Linked DNA regions of Phenylobacterium zucineum HLK1. The protein of the gene in region 2 interacts with the protein of the main gene of each other region in a pairwise test. Links are inferred from orthologs where the notes say so. Each region holds a gene or a part of one and is shown on either strand. Other genes may lie near its edges.

Region 1 (4,284 bases), 520 kb from region 2 along the record:
CAGCCGTAGGCGTTGGTCCCCTTCACCTGCAGGGTGACGGACTTGATCCCCGCCTGCTCCCCGGCCGTCTCCTCGATCACGTCGACGCTCATCCCGTGGGCCTGGGCCCAGCGGGTGTACATGCGCAGCAGCATGCCGGCCCAGTCGTTGGACTCGGTGCCGCCGGCGCCGGAGTTGATCTCGACATAGGCGTCGTTGCCGTCTGCCTCGCCCGACAGCAGGGCTTCCAGCTCGGCGCGGGCGGCGCGCTCCTTGATCTCGCGTAGCTGGGCGCGGGCCTCGTCCAGCGAAGCCTCGTCGCCCTCCTCGTCCGCCAGCTCGGCGTAGCCGAGGGCGTCGGCCAGGTCCCGCTCGAGGCCATGGACCGCTTCGACCTGGGCCGACAGGCGCGAACGCTCGCGCGAGACCGCCTGGGCCTCGTCAGGATCGTTCCAAAGGGTCGGGTCCTCGACCCGGGCGTTCAGCTCGTCGAGCTTCCGGAGCGCTGGCTCCCAGTCAAAGACGCCTCCTGAGCAGTTCGATCGACTGCTCGATGTCGGCCTTGGCGGCCTCGACATCCACTCTCATGGGGAACTCCGGACTTCAGGCGGCCGGACATAGTCTGCGTCCCGCGTCAGAACAAGTCCGACAGCTCGTCCTGCTTCTTCGGCGGCGGAGGCGGCGCCACGGCCGCCCCGGCGTTCGGGGCGCCCGTGATGCCGTTCTGCCAGACCTGGCTGTAGGGCTGCGGCCCGCCCGGCACGGCGCTCGCCGGCGCCTGGGCGACCTGCGGCTCGGTTCCGGGCCGGAAGGCCTCGCGGATTCCCCGCACCATGGCGAACTTGGCGTTGGCGGGCGCCTTGAACGGCTGGGCCGGCCGGTCCTTAAGCGCCTCGCCCATGAACTCGGTGAAGATCGGCACGGCCGCGACGCTGCCCGTCTCGCCCTCGCCCAGGCTGCGGTTGTCGTCGAAGCCGATGTAAACGCCCACGACGATGTCCGGCGAGAAGCCCATGAACCAGGCCGAGCGGTAGTCGTTGGTCGTGCCGGTCTTGCCGCCCAGCGGCTTGCCGACGGACGAGGCCTGGGTCGCCGTGCCCCGCAGGACCACGCCTTCCAGCATGGAGGTGATCTGGTAGGCGGTGATCGGATCCATCACCTGGGCGCCGGTGCGCGCGATGCGCGGGCTTTCGGCGCCCGAGAAACCGGCGCCGCAGCGCGGGCATTCCCGGCGGTCGGCCTTCCAGATGACCTTGCCGTTGCGGTCCTGGACCAGCTCGATCAGGTGCGGCTCGACCTTGCGGCCGCCGTTCAGGAACGAGGAGTAGGCCGCCGACATCCGGTAGACGGTCGTCTCGCCCGAGCCGAGGGCCATGGCGAGCACCTTGTCCATCTTCTCGGTCACGCCCATGCGGATCGCCAGGTCGCTGATCCGGGTCATGCCGACGTTCTGGGCCAGGCGCACCGTCATGGTGTTGCGCGACAGCTCCAACCCCCGGCGCAGCGTCAGCGCGCCATAGTACTTGCGATTGTAGTTCTCGGGCGACCAGGCCTGGCCGCCGGCCCCGCGCAGGGTGATCGGCGCGTCCATGACAGTGCTGGCGGGCGTGTAGCCGCTCTCAAGGGCCGCGGCGTAGACGATCGGCTTGAAGGCCGAGCCGGGCTGCCGGTAGGCCTGAGTGGCCCGGTTGAAACTGGACAGCGAGAACGAATAGCCGCCGACCATCGCCAGCACCCGGCCCGAATTGGGCTCCATGGCAACGAGGGCGCCGTTCACCGCCGGGATCTGCTTCAGGCGGAAGCCCGCGCCCTTGTCATTCGGCGCCACGAAGACCAGGTCGCCGGTGCCGATCCCCTTCCCGCGCCGGGCCCAGGCCACGTCCTCGCCGGCCAGGGCGCCGCGGTCGCCGTCGACGGTCAGCACCTCGACGTTGCCGCCAGCGACGCTGGTCACGACGGCCTGGCGCCAGCTGCGCCGCTCGGACGGGAGGGCCTTCTTCTTGGCCTCCTTCTCCCAGTCGGCCAGGGTCGTGACGTTGCCCCAGGCGCCGCGCCAGCCGTGGCGGCGGTCGTAGGCCTCCAGTCCGTTCATCAGCGCCAGCCGCGCGGCGCTCTGCAGGCGCGGGTCCAGCGTCGTGCGGATGTAGTAGCCGCCGGCGTTCAGGCGCTCGTCGCCCAGCTCGTCCATGTTGAGGCCCAGGCGGCGGACCTCTTCCACGAAGTAGTCGGCGTCGCGGTACTGCGCCCGGGTCGGCGCGGGCTGGACCTTCAGGTCCTCGGCCATGGCGGCGCGCGCCTCTTCCCGGCTGATCATCCCGAGGTCGGCCATCTGGTCGATCACCCAGTTGCGGCGGGCGATGGCCTGACGCTTGCGGCGCATCGGGTGGTAGTTGTCGGGCCCCTTCGGCAGGGCGGCCAGATAGGCGCTCTCGGCCAGGGTCAGCTCGCTCACCGACTTGCCGAAGTAGTTGTAGGCCGCGGCGCCCACCCCGTACGATCGGTAGCCCAGCCAGATCTCGTTCAGATAGAGCTCGAGGATCCGCTCCTTGGTCAGCGTCTGCTCGAGCTGGCCGGCGAGGATCGCCTCCTTCAGCTTGCGCCCGATGGTGGCGTCGCTCGTCAGCAGGATGTTCTTGGCCACCTGCTGGGTGATGGTCGAGCCGCCTTCGAGGCGCCGGCCCTGGACGAGGTTGAGGACGTTCTTGGCCATGGCGCGGCCCAGGCCGCTTACGTCCACGCCCGCATGCCGGAAGAAGCTGTGGTCTTCGGCGGCGAGGAACGCCTGCGCCGTCTGGGCGGGGATGGCGTCGTAGGGCACGAAGATGCGCCGCTCGCGCGAGAACTCGCCGATCAGGGTGCCGTCCCAGGCGTAGGCGCGCGTGGCCGTGGGCGGGTGGTAGTCCACCAATTCCCCGGCGTCCGGCATGTCATGGAACAGCCAGGCCGCGTAGATCGCGGCGGAGAAGGCGGCCAGAGCGACGAGGCTCAGCACCACAACGCCGGCCATCGCGACCCACCGTTCGGGTCCTGCGGGGGAGTTCAACTTAGACGAGCCTCCGGGGGCGCCGCGTCCACCTTATGAGGCGTCGTCTACCCTGTGTCGGGCCGGGCGCCAACGCCGCCGCGTCAGCGCGCCGCAACCTTCATGTCGTGGCCGAAGTGGTCGTCGATGGCGTCGGCGACCGAGTCCATGAGGCGGGCGCGGGATCGGGGATCGCGCAGGCGGGCCTCGTCCTCGGGATTGTTGACGAACCCCATCTCCAGAAGCACCGCCGGGACGTCCGGAGCCAGCAGCACCACGAGACCGGCGTCCCGGTGGCTGCGGCGCAGCAGCGGGGCCTCGTCCTCGATATGGGACAGGAGGGTCTGGGCGAAGACGGCCGAGCGGTTGCGCGTCGCCCGTTGGGTGAGGTCGAAGAGGATGTCGCGCACCCCCTGATCGCCGGTCAGGCTGGCCTTCATGAACCAGTCGTCCTTGCTGACGAACTTGGTCGAGCGGCGCGAGGCCTTGTCCGACAGCGTGTAGACGCTGGCGCCCTTCAGGCTGGTGTCGGGTCCGGAATCGGAGTGCAGCGAGATGAACAGGTCGGCGTTGGCCCGCTGGGCGATCCGCACCCGCGTTTCAAGCGGAATGTAGACGTCCGAGTTGCGGGTCATGACCACCTTGTAGCGGCCGGTCTTTTCCAGCTTGTCCTTCAGCGCCTGGGCAGCGGCGAGGTTGATGTCCTTCTCGTAGCCCTTGGAGCCGACCGCGCCGACGTCCTTGCCGCCGTGGCCGGCGTCGACGACGACCACCTTCTTCAGCGGGAGGGCCGACTTGCGGGCGGGCAGGAACTTGGTCCGCAGGGCGCCGTCGACGGGGCCGGCCTGCGAGGCCTTTGTCAGGCTCGCCCCCGGCGCCGCGGCCACGTCCACGACATAGCGGTAGTGTTCGACGCCGTCGGCGGGCGGCAGCAGGAAGCGGCGCTTCACCTTGGCGTCGGCGGCGAGGTCCATCTGCAGGCGCGCCCCGCCCTGCACCTCGTCGACCATCCAGGCCTTGACGAGGCCCCGGCCCGGGCCCTGCAGCTCCTCGGCGGCCTGCACCCCCGGCATATGGATGACGATCCGGCGATCGGCGGCGCCGTCCGAGACGATCTTCACATTGGCCGACTTGGCGAGGTCGAGGACGATCCGGGTCTCGGCGCTGTCGCCGCCCAGGCGGACCTTCAGCAGCCCGACGGGGTCGGGCGCGGCGTGCGACGCGGCCACGGCGAGGCCCAGGCCGGCGGCCATCGCCGCGAGCGCCAAGCGCCCCCGAGTCCC
Region 2 (4,175 bases):
GCCAGGCCCATCACCATCGCCCCGTTGATCAGGACGTAGAGCGTGAAGGTGGCGGTCACGCCCGCGGAGGCCAGGCGGGCGAAATGCGAGTGGCTGACATAGGCGGTCCGCAGGGCCATGAAGATCACCGCGGCGTAGAGGATCAGCACCGATACGCAACCCACGAAGCCGAACTCCTCGGCCAGGGTCGCGAAGATGAAGTCGGTCTGCTTCTCGGGCAGGAAGTTGAGCTGGCTCTGCGAGCCCAGGCCGTAGCCCTTGCCCAGCAGACCGCCCGAGCCCAGGGCGATCATCGACTGCAGGATGTGGTAGCCGGAGCCCGAGGGATCGCTCTCGGGGTCCAGGAAGGTCAGCACGCGCTGCCGCTGGTAGTCGTGCATCACGAATATCACGAACGGCGGCACGATGGCCACGAACGCCGCCACGCCGGCGGCGATGATCTTCCAGGACAGCCCGGCGAGCACGACGATGGCCGCCCCGGTCATCAGGATCAGCATGGCGGTGCCGAGGTCGGGCTGGTGCGCCACCAGCAACACCGGCAGGCCGATCATGCCGGCGGGGACCAGAAGCCACCAGGACAGCCTCGCCCGCTGGGCCGAGGTCCCGTGGTAGTAGCGCGCCAGCGCCAGCACGATGCCGATCTTCATCACCTCGGACGGCTGGAAGCTGAAGCCGCCGATGGATAGCCACCGCTGCGCCCCCAGGCGCGTGTCCCCGACCAGCTCCACCGCCACCAGCAGCAGCAGACCCAGCACATAGACGGGATAGGCGATGGCGAACCACACGCGGATGTCGATCATCGCCAGGCCGATCATCATCGCCAGGCACAGCGCGAAGCGGAAGGCGTGCTTGGCGGCCCACGGGTCCCAGGACGAGCCGGCGATGGAGAACAGCATCAGGGCGCCGGCCCCGGCGATCAGGCTGAGCACCAGGACGAACAGCCAGTCCACCTCGGACAGCTTGACGATCAGGCGGTCCCGCTCGCCGGGACGCGTGAGGGCCGAGACGGTCATGCGGGGCCTTCCGAGGGCGGGACGAGCGGATCGCCGACGGCGGGCGTCGGCGTGTTCGGCGGCTCGGCGAAGACCGGGCTGTCGGGCACGGTGTCGAGCTCCAGGTCCGGCTGGATCTCGGGCATCGGCAGCGGCGTCTCGATGCGCGCGCGCAGCTCGGGATCCTTCAGCAGGGCCACCCGCATGATCTCGCGCGCCCGGGGCGCGGCGGCCGTCGAGCCGCCCATGCCGTGCTGGACGATCACCGCCAGGGCGTAGCGCGGCTCATCCAGCGGCGCGAAGGCGACGAACAGGCCGTGGTCGCGCAGCCGCCAGGGGCCGCCCTTCCCCCGGTGCCCGCCGGCCTTGTAGCTGTAGACCTGCGCCGTGCCGGTCTTGCCGGCCATCAGGATGTCGCCCAGGCCGAGCTGGCTGGCTCGGAAGGCCGTCCCGCCCGCCTCGGTCACCGCGGCCATGCCGTCGCGGACGTAGTTCAGGTGCTCCTGGCTGAACGGCAGGTCCGGCACGTCCGAGCCGCGCGGCAGCTCCTTGCCGCCGATCGACTTGATGAGGCGCGGGTTGAGCGCCTTGCGGCCGTTGGCCAGCCGCGCGGTCATCACCGCCAGTTGCAGGCAATTGGCCGTCAGCATGCCCTGGCCGATGCCGTAGCTCAGCGACTCACCGGGGTGCCACTTGGGGTCCTTCGGGCGGTTCTCCCGGACCCACTGGGTCGAGGGCACGATGCCCTTCTTCTGGCCCGGAATGCCAATGTCGAAGGTCTGGCCGAAGCCGAATTCGCGCGCCACGGCGGCGATCCGGTCCGGCCCGATGCGCGAGGCGACCGAATAGAAATAGACGTCGCAGGAGTTCTTGATGGCGTCCCGCATGTTCTGGGCGCCGTGGCCGCCCTTCTTGTGGCAGCGGAAGTAGCGGCCGCCGAAGTACATTCCGCCGCCGCAGCTGACGGTCTGGTCGGGGTCGATCCCGGCCTCCAGCGCCGCGAGCGCCGTCATGGTCTTGAAGGTCGAGCCCGGCGGGTAGGTGCCCGACAGGCACTTGTCGAGCAGCGGCCGGCGTTCGTAGTTGGCCAGCGCACGGTACTCGGCGCCCGTCAGCCCCCGCACGAACCGGTTCGCATCGAAGCTCGGCGCCGACATCATGCACAGGATGTCGCCCGTGCGGCAGTCCATCAGGACCGCGCCTCCGCTCTCGCCGCCGAACACCTCGAGGGCGCGGTTCTGGATATCGACGTCGAGGGTGAGCTGGACCTCCTTGCCGGGGACCGCGGCGATGTCGCCGTCCTCGTCGTGGCGCACCTCGCGGCCGTTGGCGTCCACCTCGACCTTCTTGGCGCCGGCCCGGCCCCGCAGCTCGAGGTCGAGCGCCTTCTCGATGCCCTGCTTGCCGATCCGGAAGCCCGGGTGCAGCAGGATGGGGTCCGAGTTCGGGCCGGTGGGCGTCAGGTCCTCGCGGTTCACCTTGGCCACGTAGCCGATCACGTGCGCGAAGGCCCCGCCGTGCGGATAGACCCGCACCTCGCCCATGTCGGCGGTGACGTTCGGCAGCTCGGGCGCGCGGACGTTGATCGCGGAGAACTGCTCCCAGGTCATGTCCTCCATGACCGAGACCGGCGCACGGCGGGGCGCGTTGCTGATCTCGCGCAGCAGCCGGCGCTGGCGGGCCTCGTCCATCGGCACGAAGCTGGCCAGGGTCTTCAGCGTCGCCTCGGGGTCGGTCCCCTTGTCCTTCGACACCAGCAGGCGGAAGTTCGGGCGGTTCGCCGCCAGCACCGCGCCGTTGCGGTCGACGATCAGGCCGCGGGGAGCCGGGACCAGCTTGAAGTTGAACTGGTTCGAGGTGGCCAGCTTCTCGTAGCGCTGGGTCTCCAGCAGCTGGAGATAGGCCAGGCGCCCGCCCAGGGCCGTGAGGCCCAGGCCCGCGAAGCCGCCCAGCAGGACGGCCCGGCGGTGGAACAGGCCCTGCCGCTCGTTGACCTCCTCGAAGAAGATTGCCGGTTCGGCCATGGCGCTAGCGGAACCTCACGTCGGCGTCCTCGAACCGCTCGATCAGGCGGTCGGCGAAGGGATAGAGGATGACTGTGGCGAGGAATTGCCAGAACACCGAGAGCGGGCTGGCCATCCCCTTGGCGTCCAGCATGGTGAAGAGATAGGCCGCGCTCATCGAGAGCGCGGTCAGCACGCCGTACCAGGCCCACATCATGCCCCGGCTCTGACCGGCCAGCATGGCGCGCCCGCCCAGGGCGACGCCGTAGGCGATCAGCAGGCAGACGGCCCACAGGCCCAGGGGACCTCCCCACAGCAGATCGAGGAAGAAGCCCATGAGGGCCACCCCGAACGGCGCCAGCACCGACGGCCGGATCACCGCCCAGGCGAAGGCCACCGGCAGGGCGAAGACCGGCTCGGGCAGGGCCAGGCCCCAGACGCGCAGCGGCAGGGCGAACAGCAGGGTGGCGCCCATCACCTGCAACATCGGCACGCCTAGCCAGCGCCACGGCTCGAGGGTCCGGGCGCCGCCGTTCATGGCCGGGCTCCGGACGGCGGTGGCGCGGACGTCTGCGGCGCCGGGGTTTTCGGAGCGGGGGTTTTCGGAGCCGGGGTCTTCGGAGCCGGCGTCTTGGGCGCGGGCGTCACAGCCGGCGGGGTCGCGGTCCCGCTGGTCTTCGGGGCCGCCGTCTTGGGCGCGGGCGTGGTCGCAGGGCTGCGGACCGCGGACGAGGTCTGCGCCGCCGCCCCGCCGTTGGCCTTCGGCGTCGGTGCGGCGGTCTTCGGAGCAGGCGTCGCGGGCGCTGGCGTGGCCGGGGCGGGCCGCGCGGCGGGCGGCGTGGCGGCGCGGGGCGCGGGCGGCGTTGCCGTGGCGGCGGGGGCCGCGGCCGTCGGCGGCGGAGGCAGCAGGGCGGGGCCGCCGGGGGTCGGCGGCGGGGGCGACGAGGGCTGGTCCAGCTCGGCCCGATTGGCCAGCACGGTGAAGTCCTCGAACAGCAGGATGCGAACGTAGTCGACCGGCGCGCGGTCCGAGGCCAGCACCACGCGCCAGCGGCCGTCCAGCCCCTTGACCGCCCGGCCGACCGGAAGGCCGCGCGGGAACATGCCGCCATCGCCCGAGGTCAGCACCCGGTCGCCGTCGCGGACAGGCTCCTGGCCCCGCAGGTACTCGAGCCTGGGA

Evidence for each region. Proteins that work in one complex are often made in the same cells at the same time.
Region 1: the proteins of mrdA (region 2) and PHZ_RS10140 interact in binary tests that used the Escherichia coli proteins (3 or more experiments, as listed by UniProt). The link is inferred for Phenylobacterium zucineum HLK1 from one-to-one orthologs.

Annotation. Positions count from the first base shown.
Region 1 is NC_011144.1:2,059,431-2,063,714, forward strand. What follows is about bases 301-3,382. They hold PHZ_RS10140 (penicillin-binding protein 1A), read right to left. Parts: upstream 2,987-3,382; coding sequence 614-2,986; downstream 301-613. Other genes in these bases: PHZ_RS10145 (N-acetylmuramoyl-L-alanine amidase family protein), read right to left, coding at 3,106-3,382. Outside these bases: more of PHZ_RS10145, read right to left, coding at 3,383-4,269. UniProt on the Escherichia coli protein: Cell wall formation. Synthesis of cross-linked peptidoglycan from the lipid intermediates.
Region 2 is NC_011144.1:2,583,632-2,587,806, forward strand. What follows is about bases 514-3,430. They hold mrdA (penicillin-binding protein 2), read right to left. Parts: upstream 3,017-3,430; coding sequence 1,010-3,016; downstream 514-1,009. Other genes in these bases: rodA (rod shape-determining protein RodA), read right to left, coding at 514-1,013; PHZ_RS12625 (hypothetical protein), read right to left, coding at 3,021-3,430. Also shown: more of rodA, read right to left, coding at 1-513; more of PHZ_RS12625, read right to left, coding at 3,431-3,533. UniProt on the Escherichia coli protein: Catalyzes cross-linking of the peptidoglycan cell wall. Responsible for the determination of the rod shape of the cell. Is probably required for lateral peptidoglycan synthesis and maintenance of the correct diameter during lateral and centripetal growth.